Regions from separate parts of the Streptomyces sp. NPDC096324 genome, predicted to be linked through region 1. Evidence: riboswitches for the same ligand, from Rfam matches in the RefSeq annotation. Region 1 holds a riboswitch; each other region holds the start of a gene.
The links. A riboswitch is a leader RNA that binds a small molecule or an ion and turns the genes downstream of it on or off. The one in region 1 is predicted to bind cobalamin.
Positions count from the first base shown of each region.

Region 2: linked by a shared signal. The riboswitch ahead of ACIQ7M_RS00970 ((2Fe-2S) ferredoxin domain-containing protein) and the one ahead of ACIQ7M_RS17940 (CbtB-domain containing protein) in region 1 are both predicted to bind cobalamin.
Region 3: linked by a shared signal. The riboswitch ahead of metE (5-methyltetrahydropteroyltriglutamate--homocysteine S-methyltransferase) and the one ahead of ACIQ7M_RS17940 (CbtB-domain containing protein) in region 1 are both predicted to bind cobalamin.
Region 4: linked by a shared signal. The riboswitch ahead of ACIQ7M_RS16725 (ribonucleoside-diphosphate reductase subunit alpha) and the one ahead of ACIQ7M_RS17940 (CbtB-domain containing protein) in region 1 are both predicted to bind cobalamin.

Region 1 is NZ_JBIWFK010000006.1:177,989-184,991, forward strand. Features, by position in the region: gene ACIQ7M_RS17910 (beta/gamma crystallin domain-containing protein) at 270-620, shown strand; gene ACIQ7M_RS17915 (ABATE domain-containing protein) at 924-1,562, opposite strand; partial or broken gene ACIQ7M_RS17920 (phosphodiesterase) at 1,513-1,671, shown strand; gene ACIQ7M_RS17925 (LysE family translocator) at 1,699-2,322, shown strand; gene ACIQ7M_RS17930 (DUF6210 family protein) at 2,415-2,888, opposite strand; gene ACIQ7M_RS17935 (enoyl-CoA hydratase/isomerase family protein) at 3,123-4,187, shown strand; cobalamin riboswitch at 4,269-4,413, shown strand; gene ACIQ7M_RS17940 (CbtB-domain containing protein) at 4,454-4,675, shown strand; gene ACIQ7M_RS17945 (CbtA family protein) at 4,696-5,454, shown strand; gene meaB (methylmalonyl Co-A mutase-associated GTPase MeaB) at 5,561-6,544, opposite strand; gene scpA (methylmalonyl-CoA mutase) at 6,541-7,003, opposite strand, start outside.
Region 2 is NZ_JBIWFK010000001.1:228,784-235,786, reverse strand. Features, by position in the region: gene ACIQ7M_RS00975 (tachylectin-related carbohydrate-binding protein) at 1-1,070, opposite strand, end outside; gene ACIQ7M_RS00970 ((2Fe-2S) ferredoxin domain-containing protein) at 1,333-1,689, opposite strand; cobalamin riboswitch at 1,789-1,914, opposite strand; gene ACIQ7M_RS00965 (3-oxoacyl-ACP reductase family protein) at 2,012-2,761, shown strand; gene alc (allantoicase) at 3,101-4,222, opposite strand; gene allB (allantoinase AllB) at 4,349-5,689, opposite strand; gene ACIQ7M_RS00950 (IclR family transcriptional regulator) at 6,038-6,841, shown strand.
Region 3 is NZ_JBIWFK010000006.1:407,056-414,058, reverse strand. Features, by position in the region: gene ACIQ7M_RS18870 (DUF3291 domain-containing protein) at 1-217, opposite strand, end outside; gene ACIQ7M_RS18865 (zinc-binding alcohol dehydrogenase family protein) at 573-1,499, opposite strand; gene ACIQ7M_RS18860 (MarR family winged helix-turn-helix transcriptional regulator) at 1,587-2,078, shown strand; gene ACIQ7M_RS18855 (DUF2470 domain-containing protein) at 2,159-2,881, opposite strand; partial or broken gene ACIQ7M_RS18850 (short-chain fatty acyl-CoA regulator family protein) at 3,064-3,349, opposite strand; gene ACIQ7M_RS18845 (hypothetical protein) at 3,750-4,079, opposite strand; gene ACIQ7M_RS18840 (DUF6228 family protein) at 4,175-4,441, opposite strand; cobalamin riboswitch at 4,513-4,755, shown strand; gene metE (5-methyltetrahydropteroyltriglutamate--homocysteine S-methyltransferase) at 4,922-7,003, shown strand, end outside.
Region 4 is NZ_JBIWFK010000005.1:588,375-595,377, forward strand. Features, by position in the region: gene ACIQ7M_RS16715 (putative Ig domain-containing protein) at 1-989, opposite strand, end outside; gene ACIQ7M_RS16720 (ribonucleotide-diphosphate reductase subunit beta) at 1,376-2,404, opposite strand; gene ACIQ7M_RS16725 (ribonucleoside-diphosphate reductase subunit alpha) at 2,404-4,785, opposite strand; cobalamin riboswitch at 4,916-5,065, opposite strand; gene ACIQ7M_RS16730 (GNAT family N-acetyltransferase) at 5,118-5,636, opposite strand; gene mctP (monocarboxylate uptake permease MctP) at 5,784-7,003, opposite strand, start outside.

The DNA.
Region 1 (7,003 bases):
TCCGGACGGGCCGTCATTTGCGCTGTGATACGGGCTGCCAAGAGAACCTGAATCGACCCGGACCGGGACATTCAGGGATCGCTTCAGGACATCCGGTGATTGGTTTCGGTCCGGGGCAAAGGGCAGGGTTGCCGCACGGGAGACTCCTGGGCGATCCTCGGTGGAGACGCGGGGCAAGTGACGGAATGGCTGTACGGCCATTCCGTCGAGTTCACCTTCCCCCGTGACGTGACCGCACAATTCGGCATTAGCTCACTGGGGGAATTGCAATGTCACGGACCAAGCAGATGGTGCGTTCCTCGGCCATGGCGATCGCCGCGGCCGCCGCTCTCGTCGTCGCCGTACCGGTCGGCAGCGCCTACGCCATCGACGAGGTTCCCTGCCAAGGCAGGACGGACCTCCTGAAGGTCGAGGGGCACTCATGGGGAGGGTCGCTCGAGATCTGCTACGCGAACGCGGGCAGGGACGAGTACCCGGGCGGCATCTGGGTGGACAGGATCTCCACCGGAAACAATGACATTATCTACTACGACGTCAACGGGGCCACGGTGGAGATCAACCGGTGGACCATTTTTCAGCCGCGAAACGCGGTGCACGTCAATGCAATTCAAATCCGGTGACGACCCCACGGGTCGTGTTCGCGTGATTCGGAAACCTCGCGGATAGCACCGGGATGTGGCGGGGCGATTCCTCTCCCGGACGCCCCGCCTCAACCTCGGTCCACCGCCTGATGATCGGCCTGTCGACGGAGAAGTAGGAAAAGGTATCTGCTACGGGCTGCGGCCCGGCGGGGTGCATCTTCGCAAAGCACATGTTGGGTCAGGAATGTTGGCCGTATCTCGTGGTGTGAACGGGCCGCGTATCCGGAGCAGGGTCCGGCCGCGCACGGCTGGGCGGAGGACCATGGCGTGTCTCCTGCGCGATCAGGACGGGGCGGAGCCGCCGTCGACCGCCGTGCGCTGACGCCTGTAGTGGCGAGCTGCGCGGGCTCGGTTTCCGCATGACGGCTTGCACCACTCCTGCCGCCCGTGGCTCTTGACGAAGTAGCGCACGCAGCGGGGCGCGGTGCAGGACCGCAACTGCGTGCGCTGCGGGCCGCTGAGAAAGTCGATGGCGGCTCGGGCCAGGGCCGCGACAAGCCGAACGTGCGGATCGCTTTCCGCGGACAGCAGGCGGGTGGTAGGGACTCCTTCGAGGGGCCAGTCGATCTGTGGAGCGACCGGTTCCCGCGCGGCGGCCGTGTTGAGGTGGGCCATCGCCTGGTCGGCGGTCATCAGGCGATGGGCGTCCGCCGGGCTGGGGGGTGCGGGGGCGACCACTCGGGCGAACAGGGCCCGGACTGCCTGCCGAAGCTCGATGATCGCGAGCCTGAGGTCTTCGTCCGCCGCGAGTTCTCCGGCCGGAATGTGGCCGGCCGGCAGGTCCCCCTGCTCTTGGATCCAGTGCGTCGTTCCCTGGACCGTGGCGAGATCGTCGGCGACGCCGCCGTGTCCGTCGTGGTGAATCGTGCCCGCCGCCCGTCCGTTGATCGTCGGACCGGCCGTCACCTGGACCCTGCGCATGCCGTGGGAGGGCGACAAGGCCGCGGACCTCGACCAGCCGCCCGGTCTCGCGTTCCACATCCTGTCCGACGACCGGCGCCTGACCACCCACTACCGCGTCGTGCTCTGATCCCCGCCCGCACGGTCCGGAGGCATCGTGGTCCATCCCTACGCCGTCGCCGGGTTCCTGGTGGCGCTCCTTCCCCTGATCGCCACCCCCGGAGCCAGCCTGGCCCTGCTGATCCGGCATGTCACCGGCAGTGGCGCCCGTCGGGCTCTTCCCGTCATCCTCGGCACGGTCACCGGCCTGTACATCCATGCCACCCTCGCCATTGCCGGCCTGTCGGCCCTGGTCATGCACTCCAGCCTGGCCTTCTCCGGCGTCAAGCTCATCGGTGCCGTCTACCTCATCGGCCTGGGCATCTGGACATGGCGTTCCGCCACACCGAACGCGGCACCCGTCCCTCACCGCCAACCTCTACCGAAGGAGTCGGGCTCGGTCTACGCCCAGGCATTGCTCGCCAACGTCCTCAACCCGAAGGCGGCGGCCATCTACTTGACCCTGGTCCCCCAGTTCATCGCACCCGACCAGCCCTTCGGCGGCCAGATCCTCACCTTGGCCACCGCCCACGCGCTGCTGATCACACTCTGGCTCGCCGCCTGGACCCTCCTCGTCCTGCGTGCCTCACAGGCCCTGCACAAACCCCGCTTCAAGCGAACCGCCGCCAAGGCCACGTCAGCGGTCCTCGTCGCCATCGGCGTCCGGAGCGCCATGACGTAGGCCGAGAGCCGTGTCGGCAAACGACACGGTGGTCCGGCCGAGCCTCCGGCGATCGGTGTCACCCATCCGGTCAGGTCGGTCCTGGGCGAACGTCAGTCGGAGTTCTGCCAGACGAGAAACCCCTGCCCGTCCGGAGTCAGAACGGGAATCCAGGCTTCGTCGGCCTCCGCAAGTCGGGACTCGTCGAGAACCAGCGGAGTGGGCAGTACGTCCTCCTGGTTGGCCGACCCCCAGATGCACAGGTCGGCGACCTCCCGGCGTAGCCGGTCGAGCAGATTCTGCGGCCAGTTGAACTGTCTTGATCCGCAGCCCTTGAGCTCACCGACGAACAGATCGCTCAAGCCGGCGTCCGCACCGGGGACGTAGAAGGGCAGCAGATAGCCCTCCTGCTCGTAGGGAATACAGCCGTAACCTCCGCCTTGAGTCCGGTAGATGACGCCAGTCGGTGCGGCCACCACGACGAACATCCACCCGGATCCGGTTTCGTCGTTGTCGAGGAAGACGCGTCTCTTGCCGTCGGCCACAGCCCTGCCCTTCCTGTGCGTCGCTCCATCGGCATCAGTCATGGGAGCACCCTCGCACGGGCAGGTGCGCGGCCGGCCTGCCCGGCCCGCCGATGCTGGGCGAGGCCGGAGAGGGCTGGGCGCGCGGTCGTTCGATCACAGGTGGTTGCGGTGGGTACGGTGGCGCGGAGGCCGTCGTGACCCGCGGGCCGGCCGGAGCGTGGAAGGAACCACCGAGATCATGTGCGCCATCGTGACCCGCCGCCCGAGCGGGGTGTCCGGATGAACGGCACCCCGATGCCCGGAGCGGAGGAATCCGTCCTGCTGCGCACCGAAGGACGGGCCGGCCACATCGTCCTCAACCGGCCCAGGGCGCTGAACGCCCTGAACCACGCGATGGTGCGCCGGATCGACCGGGCGCTCACCGCCTGGGAACACGACCCCGCCGTCGAGACCGTCGTCATCACCGGCGCCGGGGAACGCGGCCTGTGCGCGGGCGGCGACATCCGGGTCGTCCACGACGACGCGCGCGACGGGGACGGCACCGCGTCGGCCGCGTTCTGGCGCGACGAATACCACCTCAACGCCCGTATCGCCCGCTACCCCAAGCCGTACGTGGCGGTGATGGACGGCATCGTGATGGGCGGCGGAGTCGGTGTCTCGGCGCACGGCAGCGTCCGGATCGTCACCGAGCGCTCACGCGTCGCCATGCCCGAGACCGGCATCGGTTTCGTCCCCGACGTCGGCGGCACCCGTCTGCTCGCCCTCGCCCCGGGCGAACTCGGCACCCATCTCGCCCTGACAGGCGCCTCGATCGGCGCCGGGGACGCGCTGCTGTGCGGCCTCGCCGACCACTGTCTGCCGTCCTCCTCGCTCCGACGGTTCCTGTCCGACCTCGCGGAAGGGTCCGTGGCCGAGGCCCTGGCCACTCACGCGCGGCCCGCCCCGCCGGCCGAACTCGCCGAGCGGCGCGAGTGGATCGACGCCTGCTACGGCGCCGACACCGTCGAGGAGATCATCCGGCGGCTCCTCGCGGCCGACGACCCGGCCGCCAAGGAGACGGCGGAGATCCTGCTCGGCAACTCGCCCACCGCCCTGAAGGTCACGCTGGCCTCCCTGCGCCGGGCCCGGCGGCTCGGATCGCTGGAGCGGGTGCTCGACCAGGAGTACCGCGTCTCCTGCGCCGCCCTGTCCGCACCCGACCTGGTGGAAGGCGTCCGGGCCCAGATCATCGACAAGGACGGCGAGCCGCGCTGGTCCCCGGCCACACTCGCCGAGGTCACCGACGCCGACGTCGAGCGCTTCTTCACACCCCTGGGCGAACGCGAACTCGGCCTGTCCGACGGCGAGTCCGGCACCTGAACGGACCCGGGGCGGCACTGAGGACCGGCGCGTCACCTGGGACGAGAGGAAGATCACCCCGGTCGGCGCGGTCTTGGCCAGAAACGCGCCACGCGGTACGGTCGGTCCGATATCGATGACGTCAAGACGGAAGCCGGCGGAAATCCGGCACGGTCGCGCCACTGTGAACGAGACGTCCCAGCCACGCTGGGCCTCGTGAGTCAGACCCGTAGGCGTCATCCTGTGCACCACCGAGATGGGACGCGAACTCCCGAGGAGGTCCTGCCATGGCGCAGACCGTCGCTCCGCCGACAGCCACCACCCCCGCTCTCCCCGCCAAGCTGCCGATCGGTGCGATCGTCCCCTGGGCGGCCTTCTTCGGCATCCTGATGCTGGTCCTGCTGTACTTCGTCGGCGCCGAACAGGGCGCCACCTCCGTCGTCTCCGGCGAGGACGTCCACGAGTGGGTGCACGACGCCCGCCACCTGCTCGGCTTCCCCTGCCACTGACGCGAGGGAGAGCGCTCATCATGAACTCCGCAACGGTAAGAAACCTCCTCGTACGCGGCATGCTCGCCGGCCTCGCGGCCGGTGTACTGGCCCTGGTCGTCGCCTACTTGCTCGGTGAACCGAGCGTCGACAGCGCGATCGGCTTCGAGGAGGCCCACTCCCACGCACACGGGCACGAGGTCGAACTCGTCTCCCGCAGCCTCCAGTCCACCGCGGGCCTCGCCACCGGCGTCCTGGTCTACGGCGTCTCCTTCGGCGGAATCGCCGCGCTCGCCTACTGCTTCGCCCTCGGCCGAGTGGGCCGCTTCGGCCCGCGCGCGACCGCGCTCCTGCTGTCCGGGACCGCGCTCCTGGCCGTGTACGTCGTGCCGTTCCTGAAGTACCCGGCCAACCCGCCGTCGGTCGGCGACCCCGACACCATCGGCAAGCGGACCACCCTGTACTTCCTGATGATGGTCCTCAGCGTGCTTCTCGCGGTGGGAGCCACCATCCTCGGCAAGCGCCTCGCGCCCAGCCTCGGCACCTGGTACGCCACCGTGGTCGCGGTGGCCGCCTTCGCCGTCGTGATCGGACTCGCCTACGAGTTCCTGCCCGTCATCAACGAGGTGCCCAAGGACTTCCCGGCCACCCTGCTCTGGCGGTTCAGGCTCTCCGCCCTCGCCATCCAGACCGTCCTGTGGGCCGGATTCGGCCTGGTCTTCGGCGAGTTGGCCGAGCGCATGCTCAACCCCAGGCCCGCGACAGCTCCTTCGGGCCGATCCGTTCCCGCCGCGAACTGAACCACCGGCACACACACGACAGGCCCCCGGATCTCTCCGGGGGCCTGTCGTGTTGTGGGTCCGAGCGGTGGCCGGGCTCCGACCTGCCCCGCCACCGCCGTTCGCGTCAGCGGCCCTCGCCGCCGAAGACCTTCAGAATCCGCTCCGCCGCGAGCGTCGCCGTCAACCCGCCCTCGCGGACCTGCCGTTCGAGGTCGGGGGCGACGGCCCGTACGGCCCGATCGGCGTGCAGACGGCCGAGCAGCTCGTCCCGGACCATCGTCCAGGTCCAGTCCACCTGCTGGTCACGGCGCTTCTCGGCGAGACGGCCGGTCGAGTCGAGCAGCACCCGGTGCTGCTCCAGACGGTCCCAGAGCGTGTCCAGACCCGCCGACTCACGGGCGCTGCAACTCAGCACCGGCGGCGTCCAGGCGGCGTCCTTGCCGTGCATCAGCCGCAGCGCGCCCGCCAGTTCACGCGCTGCCGACTGCGCGTCACGCTCGTGCGGGCCGTCCGCCTTGTTGACGGCGATCACGTCGGCCAGCTCCAGGACACCCTTCTTGATGCCCTGCAACTGGTCCCCGGTACGCGCCAGCGTCAGCAGCAGGAAGGAGTCGACCATGTTCGCGACCGCCGTCTCGGACTGGCCGACGCCGACGGTCTCCACCAGCACCACGTCGTAGCCGGCCGCCTCCATCACCACGATCGACTCGCGGGTCGCCTTCGCCACCCCGCCGAGCGTGCCGGCGGTGGGGGAGGGGCGGATGAACGCGGCCGGGTCCACGGCCAGACGCTCCATACGCGTCTTGTCACCGAGGATCGAGCCGCCCGTACGGGTGGAGGACGGGTCGACGGCGAGCACCGCTACCCGGAACCCGAGCGAGGTCAGCATCGTGCCGAATGCGTCGATGAACGTCGACTTGCCCACGCCCGGCACCCCGCTGACGCCGATCCGCCGGGCCTTCCCGCTGTACGGGAGCAGCTCGGTCAGCAACTCCTGTGCCAGCGCCCGGTGCTGGGGCCGGGTGGACTCGACGAGCGTGATGGCGCGGGCGACCAGCGCCCGCTTCCCGTCGAGCACACCCTTGACATAGGTGTCGAGTGGGATCACAGGTCGTGCCCGAGGTCGGCAGAGAGCCGCTGGACGAGGTCGTACGCCGCGTCCGGGATCACCGTCCCGGGCGGGAAGACCGCAGCGGCGCCCATCTCCAGCAGCGTCGGCACGTCCTGCGGCGGGATGACCCCGCCGACCACGATCATGATGTCCTCCCGGCCCTCCGCCGCGAGTTCCTCGCGCAGCGCCGGTACGAGGGTGAGGTGCCCGGCGGCCAGCGACGAGACGCCCACGATGTGCACGTCCGCCTCCACCGCCTGACGGGCGACCTCACCCGGCGTCTGGAACAGCGGGCCGACGTCGACGTCGAAGCCCAGGTCGGCGAAAGCGGTCGCGATCACCTTCTGGCCGCGGTCGTGACCGTCCTGGCCCATCTTGGCGACCAGGATGCGCGGGCGCCGGCCCTCGGCCTCCTCGAACGCGTCCACCAGCGTGCGGGTACGGTCCACGGACGGG
Region 2 (7,003 bases), on a different contig from region 1:
CTGATCTGCGTGCTCGCGCTGGGAAGCGTCTCGGTCGTCAGGGAGTTGGTGAGGTGCCAGGCCATGGAGACGAAGCCGGAGCAGTCGGTGCGGTAGGAGTGGTCGCCATCGACGTCCACGGCGGAGGCGCCCTGGTCGTACTGGACGTTGCGGGAGTACCAGTTCTTGGCCCGGTCCATGACCTCGCTGCGGTAGATGGTGCCGCCCTGGACGGACTTCGGCGGCGCCGACGGCACGTAGGCGCAGTTGTTCGCGTAGGCCGACAGCAGGCTCTGGGTCCAGCCGGAGGCGTCCACCGGGTCGTCCGAGTGGTAGGTGACGTCGCTGCCGTCGCCGTCGGTCGGGTCGGCGTCGGAGTACCAGTACATGCCGCCGTTGGTGCGGCCGTAGTAGAGGCCGCCACCCGGCGAGGAGAGCGAGTCGACCGCCGACCAGCCGCTCGCCTTGAGGACCGAGAGGTCCCAGTCGTTCACTCCGTTGATCTTGTAGCTGAGCAGCCGGCCGTCCGCGGTCGAGGCGACGATGCGGTCGTCGCCGGCCGCGGCGAGCGTCTTGAGGACGAAGCCGGTGTCGATCACGACGTGCTGGCCTATGTGGGCCGAGCCCGCGGGCTTGGGCTGCGAGACGACGTACTGGTGGAGCTGGCCGTCGACGGTTCCGTAGAGGTGTCCGGCTCCGTCGTAGACCATCTTGTCGAAGGTCCAGCCGCCGTCCCAGATCTTGACGACTCCCGCGACCCCGAGGGAGGTGTTGTTCGTCTGGATGTCGACCCGGTAGAGGTCGCCGGTGGTGGACGTGACCAGGACCGTGTTGAAGTTGAGCGTCGCCATCGCCTTGGGCGTGAAGCCGAGGTTCGGGCCGATGAGCGTCTTGACGCGGTTGCCCGTGTCCGGCGCGATCTGCGTGTACGTCAGCCGTCCGTCCGCCAGCGTGCCGTACACCGACACGTCACCGGAGCACGAGGCGACGGCGTGCGCGGCGCCGGCGGTGGTCGCGACCATGCCGAGGGACATCGCGCCGACGGCGGCGACTGCTGCGGTGGTACGGCGGACGGCGTGGCTGAACTTCATGATCTCTCCTGCGGTGTGAAGTCGAACGGGCGAAGGCACGTCACCGACCGCCCGGCTGCCCTGCAGGTGCAGCCGTGGAGGTCGTCCCGGGCGGATCTCCCGGTGGCAAGAACTACTTTCGCCGCAGGTCACGAGGGGTGGAAGAGAGATCGGCTGGACGCAAACGTCCTTGGCCTGTTACGTCCTGACAGGGCATCGGAAAGCCCCGGGACGTCACGCTCGGTGCCCCGGGGCCGGTCGTTCCACGTGAGGTGCGCGGGCTTCAGGAATCCGCCGGGCGCCTCGGTGGGGTGAAGGTGTACAGATCGAGGATGTCCGGCGGCGGAGCCAGTCCGGGACCGCCGGCGCGCACCCAGGCCACGATGTCCTCGGTCGCGTCGGGGTCGTTGACGAGTCCGAGCCAGACGGGCCGTGCGCCGGCGGCCCGGCCCGCGGCGGACGGCTGTACGACGATGACGTTGGCCTGGTCGCACACGTCGAGGCACTCGGAGACGCGCACCGGTACCGCCGCGCGCAGCCGCGCGGTCTGTGCGGCGTGATCCACTCCGGTCACCTTGGGACTGCCGCAGCAGCAGTCCCGGCACACGACGACCCGGCACGGAACGGGTCCGCCCACCACGGGCTCCCCCGGTGTCTCTTCCGAAGGTGTCTCGGGCACGGCACACCACTCCCCTCCCGGGGAGATCCGCCCCGGTGTCGCTCGAGGAGGCGACCGCGTGAGTCTCCTGGCTCCCGGATCCTTGAACGCTCCGCCTCCCCGCCCCGGTCGGGGCGGTGGCCTGCCGCAGCGCAGTCACCGGTCACAGTGGCGGGACCGCGCCGGATTCACACCGGCTTCCTCGTTCCGCCGTCGCCCTATGTCGTCGATCATCATGTCATCCACCGATGTCGGTGTCCGTTGGCCGCCAGCGCCACACGGCTCGAACGGCTGGGATGGGTCCATGACTTCTCAGCGAGACATGAACGGCAAGGTGGCCCTCGTGACCGGCGGGAGCCGGGGCATCGGGGCCGCGACGGCGCTGCGGCTGGCCCGCGAGGGCGCGGACGTGGCCGTCACCTATGTGAGCGGCAAGGAGGCCGCGGAGGACGTCGTACGGGGTGTCGAGGCGCTCGGGCGCAGGGGACTCGCCCTGAGGGCGGACGCCTCCGACGCGGCGGAGGCCGGCACGGTGGCGGACAGGGTCGTCGCGGAGTTCGGGCGGCTCGACGTCCTCGTCAACAACGCGGGGGTGGGGGTGCTGGGTCCGCTCGCATCCCTGACCCTGGCGGACGTGGACCGGGTGCTCGACGTGAATGTCCGGGGGGTCTTCCTGGCTTCCCGGTCGGCCGCGCCGCACCTCGGGGACGGCGGGCGGATCGTCACGATCGGCAGTTGCATGACCCAGCGCGTCCCCGGTCCGGGAGGGACGCTCTACGCGATGAGCAAGTCCGCGCTGATCGGCCTGACCAAGGCACTGGCGCGGGAACTCGGCGACCGCGGGATCACCGCCAACATCGTCCATCCCGGCCCCGTCGACACGGACATGAACCCGGCGAACGGCCCCTACGCGGCGGGTCAGAGCGCGATGACCGCCGTGGGCCGCTTCGGCGCCGCCGAAGAGGTCGCGTCGATCGTCGCGTATCTGGCGGGCGGCGAGGCGGCCTACGTCACGGGGGCGGAGTTCGCGGTGGACGGCGGACACGCGGCGTGAGGACCGGAGCGCGGGTGCGGGCGCCCTTGCGGGCGGGGCAGCCCATGCCGGGGAGATCCCCTGCCGGGGGACCAGCTCCGTACAAAGGGCAGCCCCTGTCGGGGGGACCCCCGGCCGTGGGAGCGAGTCCGGCCGAGGGGCAGCCAACGCCGAGGGGCAGCGCATGCCGAGGGGCCCGTGCGGGGGGGGCGGCCTCTGCCGGGGCAGCGCACGCGATGAGCCCCCTGGCGGGGCCCCTTGCCTAGGGTGCGGGCCAGTGACCGCAGCGCGGGGGCCCTCTCCGGGACGGCCCCCGCGTAGGCCCCGGTGACGGTTCGCCCGGCTGCGGAACTGGGCGGCTCAGCCGCCCAGTTCCTGGTGGCGTGCCGCCAGGCGGGACGCCCCCTCCTCCGTCAGGGAGCCGAAGAGGCGCAGGCGGGAGATGCCGCCGTCCGGGAAGATGTCCACGCGCGCGTGCGTGGCGACGGCGGGTGCGGCGAGGGTGAAGCGGTGATTGGTGTCGGGCTGGAGCCGGGTGCGGGGCAGGATCTCCGTCCACTCCCCCTCCCCCGCGTCTCCGTCGCGCACCGACACCGAGGCCCATCCGGCGCTGTTGCCCTTCAGGTACGCCGTGTCGATCTCGACGGCGCGGATCTCGGACCGGGCGACGAGCCGGTAGCGGATCCAGTCGTTGCCGTCGTCGCGTCGCCTGCGGGTCTCCCAGCCGTCGTCCATCTTGCGTGAACGGCCGGGCTGGATGGTGTTGGTGGCCGGTGAGTAGAAGAGGTCGGAGGCGTCCTCGACCTGTCCGCCGTTCTCCAGGGCGACCACGTCGAAGGTGCCGAGGGCGGACAGCCAGCGCGGGTCGGGCACGACCTCGCCGTACACCCGCAGTCGCGCGATGCCCCCGTCGGGATGCTGGTTGACCCGCAGGTGGGTGAAGCGCTGCTCGACGGAGACGGCGAATCCGTTGGCGGCGTGACCGCCGACCGGTGTGCGTGGTACCAGGGTCGTCCACTTCACCTCGTCCGCCAGGAGTTCCTCGGGTGAGGGCGAACCGGGCACCGAGGCGCCCTCGACCGACACCGCCTGCGGATAGTTGCCGCGGAAGTGGGCGGTGTCGACGACGATCCCGCGGATCACACCGGGGGCGCCGAGCCGCACCAGGGCCCAGTCGTGGTCCTCGGCGGCCGGCCACGGGTGCTCGGCGGAGGCACCGCGGCGCCGCCGGGTCTCCCAGCCGTCCATGACCTTGCCCTTGTGACCGAAGTGCTCGGGGTCGAACTCGGCGGGCCCGGCCACGAGAAGGTTCTCGCGCTGGGCGAAGAACTCGTCGTTGGCGGCGACCACACCCGCGCCGAGCTGCCGGTCCGCCAGGTTGGCGTACCGGGTGAAGGGGAAGTCGGCGGTGCGGTAGTCCGCGTACGGGTCACCGCCGCCGTAGGGGTGCGCGTCTCCGGTGAAGCTCTGGGTCGCCGTCACGGTGATCAGGGGTTCCTTTCGGGAGTCGGGCCGCCGCGGGGCGGGAGGATCGGGTCGGGGCTGGAGGATCGGTCGGGGCGGGAGGATCGGGTCGGGTCGAGGCTGGGGTTCGGGCGGGGTGGGGGGTCAGGTCGTACGGGTCAGGAGGTGACCCCGCGGATCGGTGAACTCGCCGTCCGCGAAGACGCGTTCGCCGCGCAGCCAGGTCGACCTCACGACGCCGTCGAGGGTCCTGCCCGCGTACGCCGTCACCCGGTTGCGATGCTGGAGCGCGGCGGGGTCGACGGTGAAGGTCTCGTCGGGGGCGAACACCGCGAAGTCGGCGTCGTGGCCCGCGGCGATGGCGCCCTTCCTGCCGCCCAGGCCGACCAGTTCGGCCGTGCGGGAGGACATCCAGCGGACCACGTCCTCCAGGCCGTGGCCGCGTCCGCGCGCCTCGGTCCACACGGCGGCGAGGCTCAACTGGAGTCCGGAGATGCCGCCCCACGCGGTCGCGAAGTCGTCCGTCTTGAGGTCGGCGGTCGACGGGGAGTGGTCGGTGACCACGCAGTCGATGGTGCCGTCGGCCAGCGCCCGCCACAGCAGGTCCTGGTTGGCGGCCTCGCGGATGGGCGGACAGCACTTGAACTCGCTGGCACCGTCCGGGACTTCCTCGGCGGTCAGGGTGAGGTAGTGCGGGCAGGTCTCCACCGTGAGCCGGACGCCGTCCGCCTTGGCCGCGGCGATCAGCGGGAGCGCGTCGCTCGACGACAGGTGCAGCACGTGCACCCGCGCGTCGAGACGCCCGGCCTGCGCGACCAGGCTCTCGATGGCGGTGTCCTCGGCGTCCCGGGGGCGCGAGGCCAGGAAATCGGCGTACTTGCGGCCGCCCTTCTGCGGGGCGGCGGCCAGGTGGTGCGGGTCCTCGGCGTGCACGATCAGCAGGCCGCCGAAGCCGGCGATCTCGGCGAGGGACCGGGCGAGCTCGTCCTGATCGAGTTCGGGGAACTCCTCGACCCCGGACGGTGAAAGGAACGCCTTGAACCCGAACACCCCCGCCTCGTGGAGGGGTTGGAGATCCTTGACGTTGCCGGGCAGCGCGCCGCCCCAGAAGCCGACGTCGATGTGCGCCTTGGAGCGGGCGACGTCCTGTTTCGTACGGAGGTGGTCGACCGTCGTCGTCGGCGGGAGGGAGTTGAGCGGCATGTCGATCAGGGTCGTGATGCCACCGGCGGCCGCGGCGCGGGTCGCGGTCCAGAAACCCTCCCACTCGGTGCGGCCGGGGTCGTTCACATGGACGTGGGTGTCGACGAGCCCGGGCAGCAGGACGTCGTCACCGAGGTCCTCGAGCCGGGCGCCGGACGGCACCTCGGCGTCGTACGGCAGCACCGCCGTGATCGTCCCCGCGGCGACCGCGACCGAAGCGGCGCGCGTCCCCTCGGGCGTGATGACGCGCGTCGAGCGCAGCACCAGTTCGGCATCGGACACCCGGACCCCTCTCTCCGCCGCCGTCGACTTCCGTTGCCACCGGGTTGCTTCCGCGTAACGGAATTCAACTTTCTGTTGAAGAAGTCTTCACCCCGACCTCCGCCCCGTCAAGGGCTCATTCCTCCAGCTTCCCCCGGCCCGGCCGGCATCCGCCTCCGCTGCGCCCCGAGCGAGCATTTTCCGCATAGCAGAATCTTTATTCCGTCATACAGAAGGTGGCTTACCCTACCCGGTGGCCCGTCGGCTGCCGGGTAGGCTGCGCTTCTGCCTGCCCGCCACCCGCCGCCGCCCCCTTCGAGAGTCTTCGGGTCACCCCGCTCGATACCGCGCCCCGAAAGGACCGCCGCCGTGCCGCCGTCCAGCGCCAGCACCACCGACCCCAGATCGTCCGCTTCCAGTGGCGGCGTCCAGTCCCTCGAGCGCGCCTTCGATCTGCTGGAGCGCATGGCGGACGCCGGGGGCGAGGTCGGTCTGAGCGAGCTCTCCGCGAGCAGCGGGCTGCCGCTGCCCACCATTCACCGGCTGATGCGCACCCTCGTGGCCTGCGGATACGTACGGCAGCAGGCCAACCGCCGGTACGCCCTCGGCCCCCGGCTGATCCGCCTCGGCGAGTCCGCCTCCCGGCTGCTCGGCACCTGGGCCCGCCCCTATCTGGCGCGTCTGGTGGAGGAGACCGGCGAGACCGCGAACATGGCGCTGCTCGACGGGGACGAGATCGTCTACGTCGCCCAGGTGCCGTCCAAGCACTCGATGCGCATGTTCACCGAAGTGGGCCGCCGGGTGCTCCCGCACTCGACGGGTGTCGGCAAGGCGCTGCTGGCCCACACCCCGGACGACGAGGTGCGCGCGCTGCTCGCCCGTACCGGCATGCCCGCCGCGACGGAGAAGACGATCACCACTGCGGACGGCTTCCTCGCGGCGCTCGACGAGGTGCGCCGCACCGGTTACGCGATCGACGACAACGAGCAGGAGATCGGCGTCCGCTGCCTGGCGGTCCTGGTCCCCGACTCCCCGACGGCGGCCGCGATCTCGATCTCCGGCCCGGCCGGCCGGGTCACCGAGGCCGCCACCGAGAAGATCGTGCCGGTGCTCCAGCAGGTCGCGGTGGAGCTGTCGGAGGCCCTGGCCAGCTCGGGCCCGGGCATCGGCTGACCCGGACACCGCCCCCGTCCGGATCACTCCGCACCCGGCGCCGCGTCCAGGTCACTCCGTCCCTGGCGCCTCCGCCGAGTCGCTTCGCCCCCGGCGTCGCGTCCGGACCACCGCCCCCACACATCACGTCCGGGTCACCGCGCCCCGACACCACGACAGGTC
Region 3 (7,003 bases), 230 kb from region 1:
AGGTCGGTACGGCGAACTCTCCCCACGCACCCCAGTCCGCCTCGAAGAGCATGCCCCGGTCACCGCCTGCCGGTTCAGCACGAGCGAGGTATCCGGGGTGCTGACTGATCTTCCCGTAGACGGCCTCACCAACGTCGTAGAACTCGCGTGTGAGAGGTGCGGGATCGGCGAGAGGTGACTTCAGGACGCCGAATGTGTACAGAGCAAGATGGGGCATGCGTCTCTCCCTGGTCGGGGGTGCCCGGTGTGGACCCGCGGGTGGCTCACTGACGTAACTCCTGTGCGACCGTGGGCGATCGCCGAGGACCAGGCGAAGGTAGCCGCCTCTGCGGGCGCTGTCGAAGTTGCGTTTTCCCTGTCCAAGTGGCCTCTCGCGCCGGTCGTCGCGGGGGCCGGGGCCGATCGTGCAGGGCACCCCTGGCAACGACGCAAGCCACGTCCGCCAGAACTCACACGACCAGGACTTTCACAACAGGGCCTCGGTCGTGCCTGACAAGCGGTGACGGACGAACGGTAAGGAACAACGACACCTCCTCGTCGTGCGCCACCTCGCCGTGCAGCGCGGGCTTTCGTCAAGGAACGAGGACGATCCGGTCGCCGACGTTGGTACACCAGGCCTGCTCGACGTCCTTGAGGGGCACCGCCTTCGAACGGACGTCGAACTCACCCTTGGTGATGGCGTAGACGAGCTTGGGCAGCTCCTTCAGCCAGTCCCGGCCGGGGACCGAGCCGATGCCGCTCCCCACGATCCGCAGACGTGCTGCCCGCAGTGCGGCCGAGGGGATCGGGGAGGTGGGCCCGGCCACGGACCCGATCTGGATCCAGGTGATCGGGTCGGAACGCTCCTTTCGGGCAGTGATCATGTCGACGACGGCGGTCGCGGCCGGCTCGCCCCACAGGTAGTCGATGACCACGTCGACGTTCGCGGCCTCGGCGAGCCGGTCGAGCGGGAGCACCTCGTCCGCGCCGAGCGGGCGAAGGGCCTGAAGGGCGGCAGTGTCGCGGCCGACGCCGATGACATGGGCGGCGCCGAACTTCTTGGCCACCTGAACCGCCATGCGCCCGGCGTTGCCGGTCGCGCCGAGGATGAGCACGCTCTGCCCGCGCTTGAAGTCGACGCGGCGGCGCAGCGCCACCCAGGAGGACATGGCGGGATTCATCGCCGCGGCGACGATCACCGGGTCGACATCCTTGGGCAGCACGATGCTGCGGTCAGGCTCTATGACCGTGCGCTCGGCCAGAGTCCCCAGGGAAGTGTCGTCGAGGATCGCGTAACGAAGGCGGCCGTCAGGTCCCCGGACAACGCCGTCGATCCCGGGGACCAGGGGGAGTTCGCCGGTGCTGGTGTAGTGCGAGCCGTCCGCTTGGGAGCGCACTCGGGGGTGGAGTCCGGCGGCCAGGACGTCGACGACGACCTCGTCCTTCCCGCGAGCTATGGGGTCGGAGACCTGCTCATAGCGTGGCGGGGCGCCGAAGGAGTGGACTACTGCGGCATACATGCGGTGACTCCCCACTGATTTAGTTGGTGGCACGTACTACTCGCAATGTAGTTTGTGCCGCCAACTAATGCAAGCTAAGGTGCCCCCATGGCCCCCGATCCCGAACCGCCCGTCCCGGCCGCAGGCGAAGCCTCGCTCGACACGGTGGACGCCCTCGTGCAGTTGTCCTTCGCGGTGCACCGGATCCTGGGTGAAGTGGGCGCCGAGCGCGGACTTTCGGTCATTCAGGTCCGGCTGCTGGGGGTACTGCGGGGTCGCACCGCCGGCATGCTCGAACTGGCCACGGTCCTCGGCCTCGACAAGTCCTCGATGACGGGCCTGGTCACTCGCGCGGAGAAGCGCGGCCTGCTGAAGCGCTCGCCGTCTCCGCATGACGGCCGCGCGGTCCTGGTCTCCCTGACCGACGACGGCAAAGACCTCACCGACTGGGGTACCGCCGAGATCGGCAGGCGCATTTCGGCACTCACCGAGGGACTCACACCCTCCGAGCGGGCACGGTTCACCGAGCTGGCGTCGGCCGTCGTGCTGGCGCAACGGCGACCTCGGCCGTCCTCGTCCACGGCAATTTCCTCGCCCTGAGCATGCAGCAGGGCCCTGCCCCCCACGGCGACTTGGGCATGCGGGTGGGTTGCGGACGATGACCACTCAGGCCCGACGGTTCAGGTCAACAGGCGGCCCGTGTGGGAGACGCGGGGGGCCTCGGACAGGAGCGCGTGGATCTGGGGTCCGACGTGGTCGACGTGCCGTACGGGCGTCTTGAACGCGAGTCGGACGTCACGGTGGGTACGCCCGTACTCGAGGCGCAGCGTCAGGCCGTAGCGGTCGACTCCGACCGGGAGCGCGCGCAGCACGCCGCCGTCCGGGACAGGGCGGACCAGGCGCAGGAGCAGGGGCACGAGTTCCGCGTGCTCGTCGACGAGGTGGGTCAGCATGCCGGCCTCACTGGTCGCCAGCGGGTCGAGCTCCGTCGCCTCCAGCTCGTGGAGCGTCACGTACGAACACCCCGAGGCATCCTCGAGCATTCCCTGCCCGAACTCCATGCACGTGCTCTCCGCGGAGTCGGGGTCGTGCGGCCGGGCCAGCAGGCCGGTCAGGGTGACACGGGCTCGCAGACGGTCGCGTACGGGAGTGGGGGCGATGTCGGTGAGTTCGAGCCGGACAGGGATCCGGCCGCTCGTCCGGACACCGACACCGACACCGGCACCGGCGCCCTCGAACGGGGCGTGCAGGTGGAAATGACCCATGGCACCGGTCCCGTCGAGCCGCCGGACCTCCTCGTACCGCCCGTCGCACACCACCGTCATGGAATGGGCGGCGGCCAGGATCGAGCGGACGCGCTCGACGGCCGTCGGCGCAGTGTTACGGATTGGGGTACGACGCATCCGGACCTCCGGAACGAATAGGCTAGTTAGGTTTGCCTAACCTAACCCGTCGAAGGGTCGGCTGTCTCGCCGGGAATCGCCATCACCCTCACGACTGCACGTCGATTCCGCATGGGCACCGGGTGCGCCGGCCTCGGACATGGCCCGCCCGGCTTCGGGGCGCCATCAAGCCCGTCATACCGTCAGTTCGATTGATCGGTCACTGGGTACGGAACGAACGTGCTGGCGTTCTGGTCGATCCGCAGGGGCCGGCCGAGGGCGGTGCCGCGCGCTGGGGACAGTCGAGGCGTTCGCAGACGCGGCAGCCCATGCCGATGGGGGTGGCGGCGGAGGCGTTGGCGAGGTCGACCCCGTCGGAATAGCCGAGCCGATGGGCGTGGCGGATCTCGCAGCCGAGCCTGACGGCGAAGGTCCTCCCGGGCTCGCCCCACCCCCACGGCGGCGGGTGATGGCCCGAGCGATCCACAAGGACTCGACACGAGGTCGGTCCGCCACCTCTAGCTGTTCGTGGCACCAGCTCACCGCACGGGCCCCGGTCTGCGTTTGGAGCTGAAGCGGCTCGGGCATCGCGAGGGGTCACCATGCGGCGGGCTCGCACCACAGATACCAACGAGTGATCAAGCGAGCAGTGTTGACGATGATGGCGGTCGCGAGAGCGTCGGGCATCACCTCTGAATACAGGGATCAAGTCCCCGGACGACTCAAGGAGTCAGCCCGACACCCACGTGACCGTCATCGCGACCAACCTCTGCTGCCGGAACAGCCGGCGCGTACGTCTCGCAGGGATGTCGCTACCACCGGATTAGGGCTGTCACTACCGCCGGATCAGGACGGCTCCGACGCCGTGATCACACCAGCCGCTGCGTGATCATTTCAATGCTTCGGGTTCACCCTGCTCGAACGCGATGCGGCAGCGTTCCACCTGGTCGGCCACCTCCTCCATGAACCATTGCATGATCTCGTAGGGGATGGTGTGCCCGTCGGGGCTGTAGATGCGGACGGTCGGCTCCAGGTCAGGGTCCTCGTCGGGGACGAGCGCCGCGAGGAAGGGTGGCCCAGGCAGATGGGTCGTCTCAGCCCACGCGGCCGGCGCAGGCACGGCCTCGCTCAGCTCCACAGCCCAGGAGTCGTCGGGCAAGGCGTAGTGGAACTGGATGGCGAAGTGACGACCTGCGTGTTCTCTCAGCTCTGCCGGCATGCTGGAAGACTGCCACAGCACACGGTCACAGGCCCGGGAATACCGGCTAAGGCCCAGCGCCGGGAAGAAGCCCCGGGTTGCGGGACAGTTTCGAGCTACTCCGCGACGCCCGCAATGAACGTGCGGATTTCAGCGGTGAGGTTGCGCATGACCTCCCCCGCTGCGTGCACCGTGTTGGTCTCGAACTGCCGTTCCTCGGAGGGTGCTCGGTCACGGATGCCCCAGGTCGGTTGGATGTGGCCACCAGGGTGGTGTTCCGCTGAGAGGGTCAGGGCGTAGCAGGGAGTGCCAGGTGCGCACTCCTTCCCAGCCTCGGAAGTCTTCGGCAAGGGGACGCGTTTCCCACCGTCGCCGCGTCCCACGGACGCCGCTCCCGTGTCCCACCTCACCGTCCGAATGCCGGATGTGATCGGCCGCGCGGGTGGATTGCCCTAGGCTGGGCCGTGCAGCTGGTTCGCCCCGTCCGCCAGGCGGGATGCGTCGTAAGAGGGAACCCGGTGGGAATCCGGGACTGCCCCGCAGCGGTGAGCGGGAACGACCGCCGTCATACGCACTGGACCCGACGAACAGGGTCTGGGAAGCGACGGCCAGTAGGTGTCTCGTATCGCTCGTACGAAGTGTGTACGAGGAGACGTGCCCGTGAGTCCGAAGACCTGCCCGTTGCCCGCGCGCGAAAGGAATCGTGCGCGGACATCCCGGTGACCTCGTGGGCGGGTCGGCGTACATGTCGGACGGAAGATCGCGCTGCTCCGCGCGAGATCGGTTCCGCCCGGTTCGTCACCCCTTCGCGCTCGCGTCCCGTTGCCGGGATCCCAAGGAGATATCTCGCGAAGGAGATTTCCGTGACAGCGAAGTCCGCGACCGCGGCAGCACGGGCCACCGTGTACGGCTACCCCCGCCAGGGACCTGACCGGGAACTGAAGAAGGCGATCGAGGGCTACTGGAAGGGCCGCGTCACCGGCGACGCCCTCCACCGCACCGCCGCCGACCTTCGCGCCGCCAACTGGCGCCGGCTCACCGACGTGGGTATCGACGAGGTCCCGACCGGTGACTTCTCGTACTACGACCACGTCCTGGACACCACCGTCATGGTCGGCGCGATCCCCGCCCGCCACCGGGCCGCCCTGGAGGCGGACGACCTGGCGGGCTACTTCGCCATGGCCCGCGGCACGCAGGATGTCGCACCGCTGGAGATGACCAAGTGGTTCGACACCAACTACCACTACCTGGTGCCCGAGTTGGGGCCGGACACCGTCTTCACGGCCGACTCCACCAAGCAGGTCGCCGAGCTGAACGAGGCTCTCGCCCTCGGGCTCGGCGCCCGCCCGGTACTGGTCGGCCCGGTCACCTACCTGCTGCTCGCCAAGCCCGCCCCGGGCGTGCCCGCCGACTTCGAGCCGCTCACCCTGCTGAACCGGTTGCTGCCGGTGTACGCCGAGGTCCTCGCCGACCTGCGCGCGGCCGGAGCCGAGTGGATTCAGCTCGACGAGCCCGCCCTCGTCCAGGACCGCACCTCGGCCGAACTGGACGCCGCCGCGCACGCCTACCACGCTCTCGGTTCCCTGACCGACCGGCCGAAGCTCTTGGTCGCCTCCTACTTCGACCGGCTCGGCGACGCCCTGCCGGTACTGGCCAAGGCCCCCGTCGACGGACTCGCCCTCGACTTCACCGACGCCGGGGCCGCCAACCTCGAAGCCCTCGCGACCGCGGGCGGCCTGCCCGGCAAGCGGCTGGTCGCCGGCGTCGTCAACGGCCGCAACATCTGGATCAACGATCTGGCCAAGTCCCTCGCCACCCTCGGCACCCTGCTGGGTCTCGCCGACCGGGTCGACGTGTCGGCGTCCTGCTCCCTGCTCCACGTCCCGCTCGACACGACCGCCGAACGGGACATCGACCCGCAGCTCCTGCGCTGGCTCGCCTTCGCCCGGCAGAAGACCGTCGAGATCGTCGCCCTCGCCAAGGGACTCGGCCTCGGCACCGACGCGATCGCGGGTGAACTCGCCGCGAACCGAGCTGATTTGGCCTCGCGGGTGAACTCGCCGATCACGCACGACCCCGTCGTACGGGCCCGCACCGCAGCCGTCGCGGACGCCGACGGCCGCCGCCCCCAGCCCTACGCCGGGCGCGCGGCGGCCCAACGCGCCCATCTCGGCCTGCCTCTGCTGCCGACCACCACGATCGGCTCCTTCCCGCAGACCGGCGAACTGCGCACCGCCCGCGCCGACCTGCGCAAGGGACGTATCGACGCGGCCGGTTACGAGGAGCGCATCAAGGCGGAGATCCAGGAGGTCATCTCCTTCCAGGAGAAGGCCGGCCTGGACGTTCTCGTGCACGGCGAACCCGAACGCAACGACATGGTCCAGTACTTCGCCGAGCAGATGACGGGATACCTGGCCACACAGCATGGTTGGGTGCAGTCCTACGGCACGCGCTACGTCCGTCCACCGATCCTGGCCGGGGACATCTCCCGGCCCGAACCGATGACCGTGCGCTGGACGACGTACGCCCAGTCGCTCACCTCCCGGCCGGTGAAGGGCATGCTCACCGGCCCGGTCACCATGCTCGCCTGGTCCTTCGTCCGCGACGACCAGCCCCTCGGCGACACCGCCCGCCAAGTCGCCCTCGCTCTGCGGGACGAGGTCAACGACCTCGAGACGGCCGGGACTTCGGTCATCCAGGTCGACGAGCCGGCCCTCCGCGAGACCCTGCCGCTGCGAGGCGCCGACCGCCCGGCGTACCTGGCCTGGGCCACTGAGGCCTTCCGGCTCACCACGGGTGGCGTGCGGCCCGAGACGCAGATCCACACCCACATGTGCTACGCCGAGTTCGGCGACATCGTCCAGGCCATCGACGACCTCGACGCCGACGTCATCAGCCTCGAGGCCGCCCGCTCGCACATGCAGGTCGCCCGCGAACTCGCCGCG
Region 4 (7,003 bases), on a different contig from region 1:
GCGTCGTAGGCGGAGCAGCCGGAGCCGGTGCCCTCGGTGCTGCTGGTCTTCCACACCGACTCGCTCCAGCCGCGGGTGCTGGAGGAGGTGCTCAGCGCGGTGCCGCCGACGGCGGTCACGTACTGGGAGGTCGCCGGGTACTCGGCGCCGTAGGCCTCGTCACCGGAGGAGACGGTGATCGCGACGCCCGGGTGCTTGAAGTACGAGATGTCCTCGCCGGTCTGCGAGGAGGACTCGGAGCCGCCCCAGCTGTTGGAGACGAACTTCGCTCCCAGCGCGACCGCCTCGTTCTCCGCGGCGCCGAGGTCGGAGTCGTTCGCGGAGTTCGCCTCGACGAGGATGATGCTGCAGTTGGGGCAGACGGCGCTGACCATGTCGATGTCGAGCGCCTCCTCACCCGCCCAGCCGGTGTCGTTCGTCGGCAGCGAGGTGGTCGAGCCTGTCTGGCTGACCTGCTTGAAGCAGCCGTTGGCCTTGGTGCAGGCGGACAGGCCGAACTGCGTGCGGTAGGTGGCCAGGTCGGCGGCCGCGTTGGGGTCGTTGTAGGCGTCGACCACGGCGACCGTCATGCCGGAGCCGCCCGTCGAGGGCAGGTTGTAGGCGCTGTGCAGGTTGGCCGGGCTGAGGCCGGACACCGCGGCCGCGGCGTCGGGGGAGACCTTCGCCGCGAGCTTCTGCGCGATGTCGGTGCGCCGTTGGGCGAAGCAGGACATCTGGCCGGGCTCGGCCGCCTCGGCGCACAGGTGCTTGGTCGCGACCTTCTGGCCGGCCCTGCCGGTCGCGTGGACCGTCTGGCGGGCGGGGTCGGTGAGGGACCGGGCGTTCTGGGTGGTGCGCGACACGTGGGGGGCCGGCGCGGGCTGCGCGCTCGCGGGCGGGGCCGCGGTGAACCCGGCGAGGCCGAGTGCCAGGGCGGGGAGGGCGGTGGTGAGGAGTCTTCGCAGGCTCCGGGCCGGTCTGCCGGCGGGTATCGGGCGCTGGGAACGCATGGGGGTGTCGCCTCCATCGGTTCGAGGCCGGTGCCGCTCGGGCCCGGGTGGGGCCGTTCGTGGCGCCATGGCCGGAAGTGGGGTTCTCGGCGCTCTGAAACGGCAGCCTGTGACGCGCGTAGCACGAACAGGGAGGGACACGTCATGGGCATGCCAAATCAGTCGTCCCGGTGTGCCGCGGTGCGTGGCGTGGCGGGACGGCCAGAACGTAACCGGGGGGAACGACGTGCGAACAGCCGTGCCGGAAGAACTTTGCCGCTCCATGGACGGGGATTGACACGGCGATTGGAGGCACGGGGGCAGTACGTGACGAAAGCCGGGCCGCAACGGGCGGCCCGGCTCTCATCGGTGACGGACGGTCAGAGCGACCGGAACCGCCGGAACGGTCAGAAGTCCTCGTCGAAGTCGACGGTGCCCTCCACCGCGACCTGGTACGCGGACGGCCGGCGCTCGAAGAAGTTGGTCAGCTCCTGGACACCCTGGAGCTCCATGAAGGAGAACGGGTTCTCGGAGCCGTACACCGGCGCGAAGCCCAGCCGCTGGAGGCGCTGGTCCGCCACGCACTCCAGGTACTGCCGCATCGAGTCGGTGTTCATGCCCGGCAGGCCCTCGCCGCACAGGTCGCGGCCGAACTGCAGCTCGGCCTCGACGGCCTCGCGCAGCATGTCCGTCACCTGCTCCTGGAGCAGGTCGTCGAACAGGTCCGGCTCCTCCTTGCGGACGGTGTCGACCACCTCGAAGGCGAAGCTCATGTGCATCGTCTCGTCGCGGAACACCCAGTTGGTGCCGGTCGCCAGGCCGTGCAGCAGACCCCGGCTGCGGAACCAGTAGACGTACGCGAAGGCCCCGTAGAAGAAGAGCCCCTCGATGCACGCGGCGAAGCAGATCAGGTTCAGCAGGAAGCGGCGGCGGTCCGCCCTGGTCTCCAGCCGGTCCATCTTCTCGACCGAGTCCATCCACTTGAAGCAGAACTGCGCCTTCTCGCGGATGGAGGGGATGTTCTCGACGGCCGCGAAGGCCGCCGTGCGGTCCTCCGGGTCGGGCAGATAGGTGTCGAGCAGCGTCAGATAGAACTGGACGTGCACGGCCTCCTCGAAGAGCTGACGGCTCAGGTACAGCCGCGCCTCGGGGGAGTTGATGTGCTTGTACAGCGTCAGCACGAGGTTGTTCGCCACGATCGAGTCGCCCGTCGCGAAGAACGCGACCAGCCGGCCGATCATGTGCTGCTCACCCGGCGTCAGCTTCGCGAGGTCGGCGACGTCCGAGTGGAGGTCGACCTCCTCGACGGTCCAGGTGTTCTTGATCGCGTCCCGGTAGCGCTCGTAGAAGTCCGGGTAGCGCATGGGACGCAGGGTGAGTTCGAAGCCCGGGTCGAGCAGGTTTTTCTCGGATGCAGCCTTCTCGGTGGAGCTCATTACTGGCAGGCCTCGCAGGACTCGGGGTTCTCAAGGGAGCAGGCGACGGCGTCGGGGTCGGCGGCCTGCTGGACGGGGATGACGGTCTCGGGTCGCGCCTGCGCCTGGGCCGCGCGGGCGATGCGCGTCGCCGGGCGCGAACGCAGGTAGTACGTCGTCTTCAGGCCCGCCTTCCAGGCGTAGGAGTACATCGAGGAGAGCTTGCCGATGGTCGGCGTCTCCAGGAACAGGTTCAGCGACTGGGCCTGGTCCAGGAACGGGGTGCGGGCGGCGGCCATGTCGATCAGGCCGCGCTGCGGGATCTCCCACGCCGTGCGGTACAGGTCGCGGACGTCCTGCGGGACCCAGGTGAAGCCCTGCACCGAGCCGCTGGACTCGCGCAGCGCCTCACGGGTCTGCGCGTCCCACACGCCGAGCGCCTTCAGCTCGGCCACCAGGTACGAGTTGACCTGGAGGAACTCGCCGGAGAGCGTCTCGCGCTTGAACAGGTTCGACACCTGCGGCTCGATGCACTCGTACACGCCCGCGATCGAGGCGATGGTGGCGGTCGGCGCGATGGCCAGCAGCAGCGAGTTGCGCATGCCGACCGAGGCGATCCGCTCGCGCAGGGCCGCCCAGCGCTCCGGCCAGTTCAGCTCGACGTCGAAGTGGTCCGGGTGCAGGACGCCACGGGCGGTACGGGTCTTCTCCCAGGCGGGGAGCGGTCCGTTGCGCTCGGCCAGGTCCGCGGAGGCCTCGTACGAGGCGAGCATGATCCGCTCGGCGATCCGGGTCGACAGGGCGCGGGCCTCGGGCGAGTCGAACGGGATCCGCAGCTTGAAGAAGACGTCCTGAAGGCCCATCGCGCCGAGGCCGACCGGACGCCATTTGGCGTTGGAGCGGCCCGCCTGCTCGGTCGGGTAGAAGTTGATGTCCACCACGCGGTCGAGGAAGGTCACCGCGGTGCGCACGGTCTGATCGAGCCGCTCCCAGTCGATGTCCCCGCCGGTCACGAACGCGCCCAGGTTGACCGAACCCAGGTTGCAGACCGCCGTCTCCCCGTCGTCCGTGACCTCCAGGATCTCGGTGCACAGGTTCGAGGAGTGGACGGTGTGACCCGGCTCCGCCGTCTGGTTGGCGGTGCGGTTGGCGGCGTCCTTGAAGGTCATCCAGCCGTTGCCGGTCTGCGCGAGGGTGCGCATCATGCGGCCGTACAGATCGCGGGCCTGGATGGTCTTCCGGGCGAGGCCCGCCTCCTCGGCCTTGCGGTAGGCCGCGTCGAACGCGTCGCCCCACAGGTCGACCAGTTCCGGCACGTCGGCCGGGGAGAACAGCGACCAGACGCCGTCCTCGTTCACCCGGCGCATGAACTCGTCCGGGATCCAGTGCGCGAGGTTCAGGTTGTGCGTACGCCGGGCGTCCTCACCGGTGTTGTCGCGCAGCTCAAGGAACTCCTCGATGTCGGAGTGCCAGGTCTCCAGGTAGACCGCCGCCGCACCCTTGCGCCGGCCGCCCTGGTTCACCGCGGCCACCGAGGCGTCGAGCGTCTTCAGGAACGGGACGATGCCGTTGGAGTGCCCGTTGGTGCCGCGGATCAGCGAACCGCGGCTGCGGATGCGGGAGTACGACAGGCCGATGCCGCCCGCGTGCTTCGACAGGCGAGCCACCTGGTGGTAGCGGTCGTAGATGGAGTCCAGCTCGTCCAGCGGGGAGTCGAGGAGGTAGCAGGACGACATCTGGGGGTGCCGCGTACCGGAGTTGAAGAGCGTGGGGGAGGAGGGCAGGTAGTCGAGACGGCTCATGAGCCGGTAGAGAGCCGCGACCTCGTCCACCGAACGGGCGGTGTCGTCCTCCGCGAGACCGGAGGCCACCCGCAGCATGAAGTGCTGGGGCGTCTCTACGACCTTGCGGGTGATCGGGTGCCGCAGCAGATAGCGGGAGTGCAGCGTGCGCAGTCCGAAGTAGCCGAAGCGGTCGTCGCCCTCGGCGTCGATCAGCGTGTCGAGACGGTCCGTGTGCAGCTCCACGAACGCGGCCGTACGGTCGGCGATCAGGCCTTCGCGGTGGCCGACGGCGACCGACTCGGAGAAGGTGGTGACGCCCTGGGAGGCGGCCTCCGCGGCGATGGTGATCGCGAGCAGACGGGCGGCCAGCCGCGAGTAGGCGGGGTCCTCGGAGATGAGACCCGCGGCCGCCTCGGTGGCCAGTTCGCGCAGCTCGGCCTCGTCGGCGCGGGCGGACCGGCCGCGCAGCGCCGCCCCGGCGACCCGGCCGGGGTCGGCGTCGGGGAGGTCGGCGGTCAGATCCGTCAGGGTCCGCAGCAGCGCGGTCCCGGGACCGTCGGTCTCCACCGGGGCCTGCGGCGCGGTCACTGAAGCCGGATCGGCTGGCGCGATGGTCACGTGGGCTCTCCTCGCTCGGCACGGGGCCTTGCGGGCGGGCAGGGGCACACGGGAGCGCTTTCGGGCAGCAGCGCACCGCGTCCACCGGCCCATTCCGCGAGGCCCGGACGTCGTCGGCACCCGGGCCGGACGGCCGGGGCGCGCTGTCGGCAGGTCCTCGGACTGACGCGAGTACGGGCACACGCAGACGCGAACACGCACAAGTACACCGTTGCGGGACAGTTCCGGATTCGCACCGGATTCCCCTGCGGCGACAGCGACCATGAGCATACATCTTGTGCCGGGCCTCGGGACTGCCCCCACATGTTGTGTCCGCTCGGTGTCCGAGAGCGCTACGGAGCGTGCCGGAACGTCAACTCGTAAGTGAGCAGCCGGATGTCGTCGAGCTCCGGAAGGGGGTTCCAGTCGCGGTCCGGGGTGCGGGTGAAGCCGACGCGCTCGTAGAGGCGGTGGGCGCTGTGCATGGTGCGCTGGGTGGACAGCACGAGGCGCGCGCAGCCCTCCAGGGCCCGTGCCCGTGCGACGCAGGCGCGCACGAGGGCCTCACCGGCGCCCCGGCCACGCGCCTCCCGCGCGACCGCGAGCATCCGGATCTCGGCCTCACCGTCGCGCGCCGAGTCGGCCATGGGGCCGCCGTCCGCCGCGAAGGTCACAGTGCCGAGCACCCGGTCCCCCTCGGCGGCGACGAGCACCTCGGCGACGGCCGCGCGCCCCGCGACGTCCCGCAGCCTTCCGAGGTACGCGTCGCTCTCCCCGAAGTCGAGCAGCCCGTCCCCGAGGTAGGCACGGGCCGCGATCTCGCCGATGACGGGGTACTCCTCGGGCCGTGCCGGCCGGATGACGATGTCCATGCGGGCGAGTGTGCCCGACCGGCACGGCGACGGGCCGCCGGTTTTCCTCCGGCGGCCCGTCGTTCTGTGGCTGTCGCGAGAGCCGGCCCGCGGGCCTGCGTGACCCACAGGTCCGGGCCTGTGGGCCGGGACCGGTCCCGGCGTCTCCTAGTGGCTCGCGTCCGCCGTCGCCGGCGGGAGTTCCGTCTCGACGCCCGTGTCGCCCGCGTCGGCCGTGTAGTCACCGGGCGAGGTCTCGTCCACGCCCTCCGGGGCCTTGAGCGCCCTGAGGACGAAGGTCAGGACGACGGTCACGGCCACGTTCAGGACGAACGCCGTCAGACCGATGTAGCCGATCTCCCCGATGCCGGGGATCTCCTTCGAGCTGCCGCCGAAGTGCTTCTGCGTCGGGGAGGCCACCCCGTAGGCGGCGATCGTGCCGTACAGCATGCCGACCGCCCAGCCGCCCAACAGCGCCCAGCGGTGGAACCAGCGGGTGAAGAGACCGCCCACCAGCGAGGGGAACGTCTGGAGGATCCAGATGCCGCCCAGCAACTGGAAGTTGATGGCGACGGTCTTGTCCATGGTCAGGACGAAGACCAGCGCGCCCACCTTCACCAGCAGCGAGACCAGCTTCGAGACCCGGGTCTCCTGCCGTGGGGTCGCGGCCGGGTTGATGAAGTCCTTGTAGATGTTGCGGGTGAAGAGATTCGCGGCCGCGATCGACATGATGGCCGCCGGGACGAGCGCGCCGATGCCGATGGCGGCGAAGGCGACGCCCGCGAACCAGTCGGGGAACATGTTCTCGAAGAGCTGGGGGATGGCGAGCTGGCCGTTGGTGACCTTCACGCCCGCCGCGATCGCCATGAACCCGAGCAGGGCGAGCAGGCCCAGCATCAGCGAGTACAGCGGCAGGATCGTCGTGTTGCGGCGGATCACCTCCCGGCTGCGGCCGGACAGCGTCGCGGTGACCGAGTGCGGGTACATGAACAGCGCCAGCGCCGAGCCGAGCGCGAGGGTGGCGTACGTCCACTGGCCCGCCTCGGCGGGGACGATCCCGCCGGCGCCCGCGGCCGTGTACTTGGCGCCCGCCGCCTTGAAGATCTCGTCGAAGCCGCCCAGCTTGATCGGGATGTAGATGATGGCCACCGCGATCACGATGTAGATCAGGGTGTCCTTCACGAACGCGATCAGCGCGGGGGCCCGGAGCCCCGAGGAGTAGGTGTACGCGGCCAGCACGCCGAAGGCGATGAGCAGCGGCAGGTCCTTGACGAACCAGTTGGTGCTGTCGCCGCCGCCCACGCCCATCACGTCCAGGACGGCCTGGATGCCGACGAGTTGGAGCGCGATGTACGGCATGGTGGCGAGGATGCCCGTGACGGCCACGG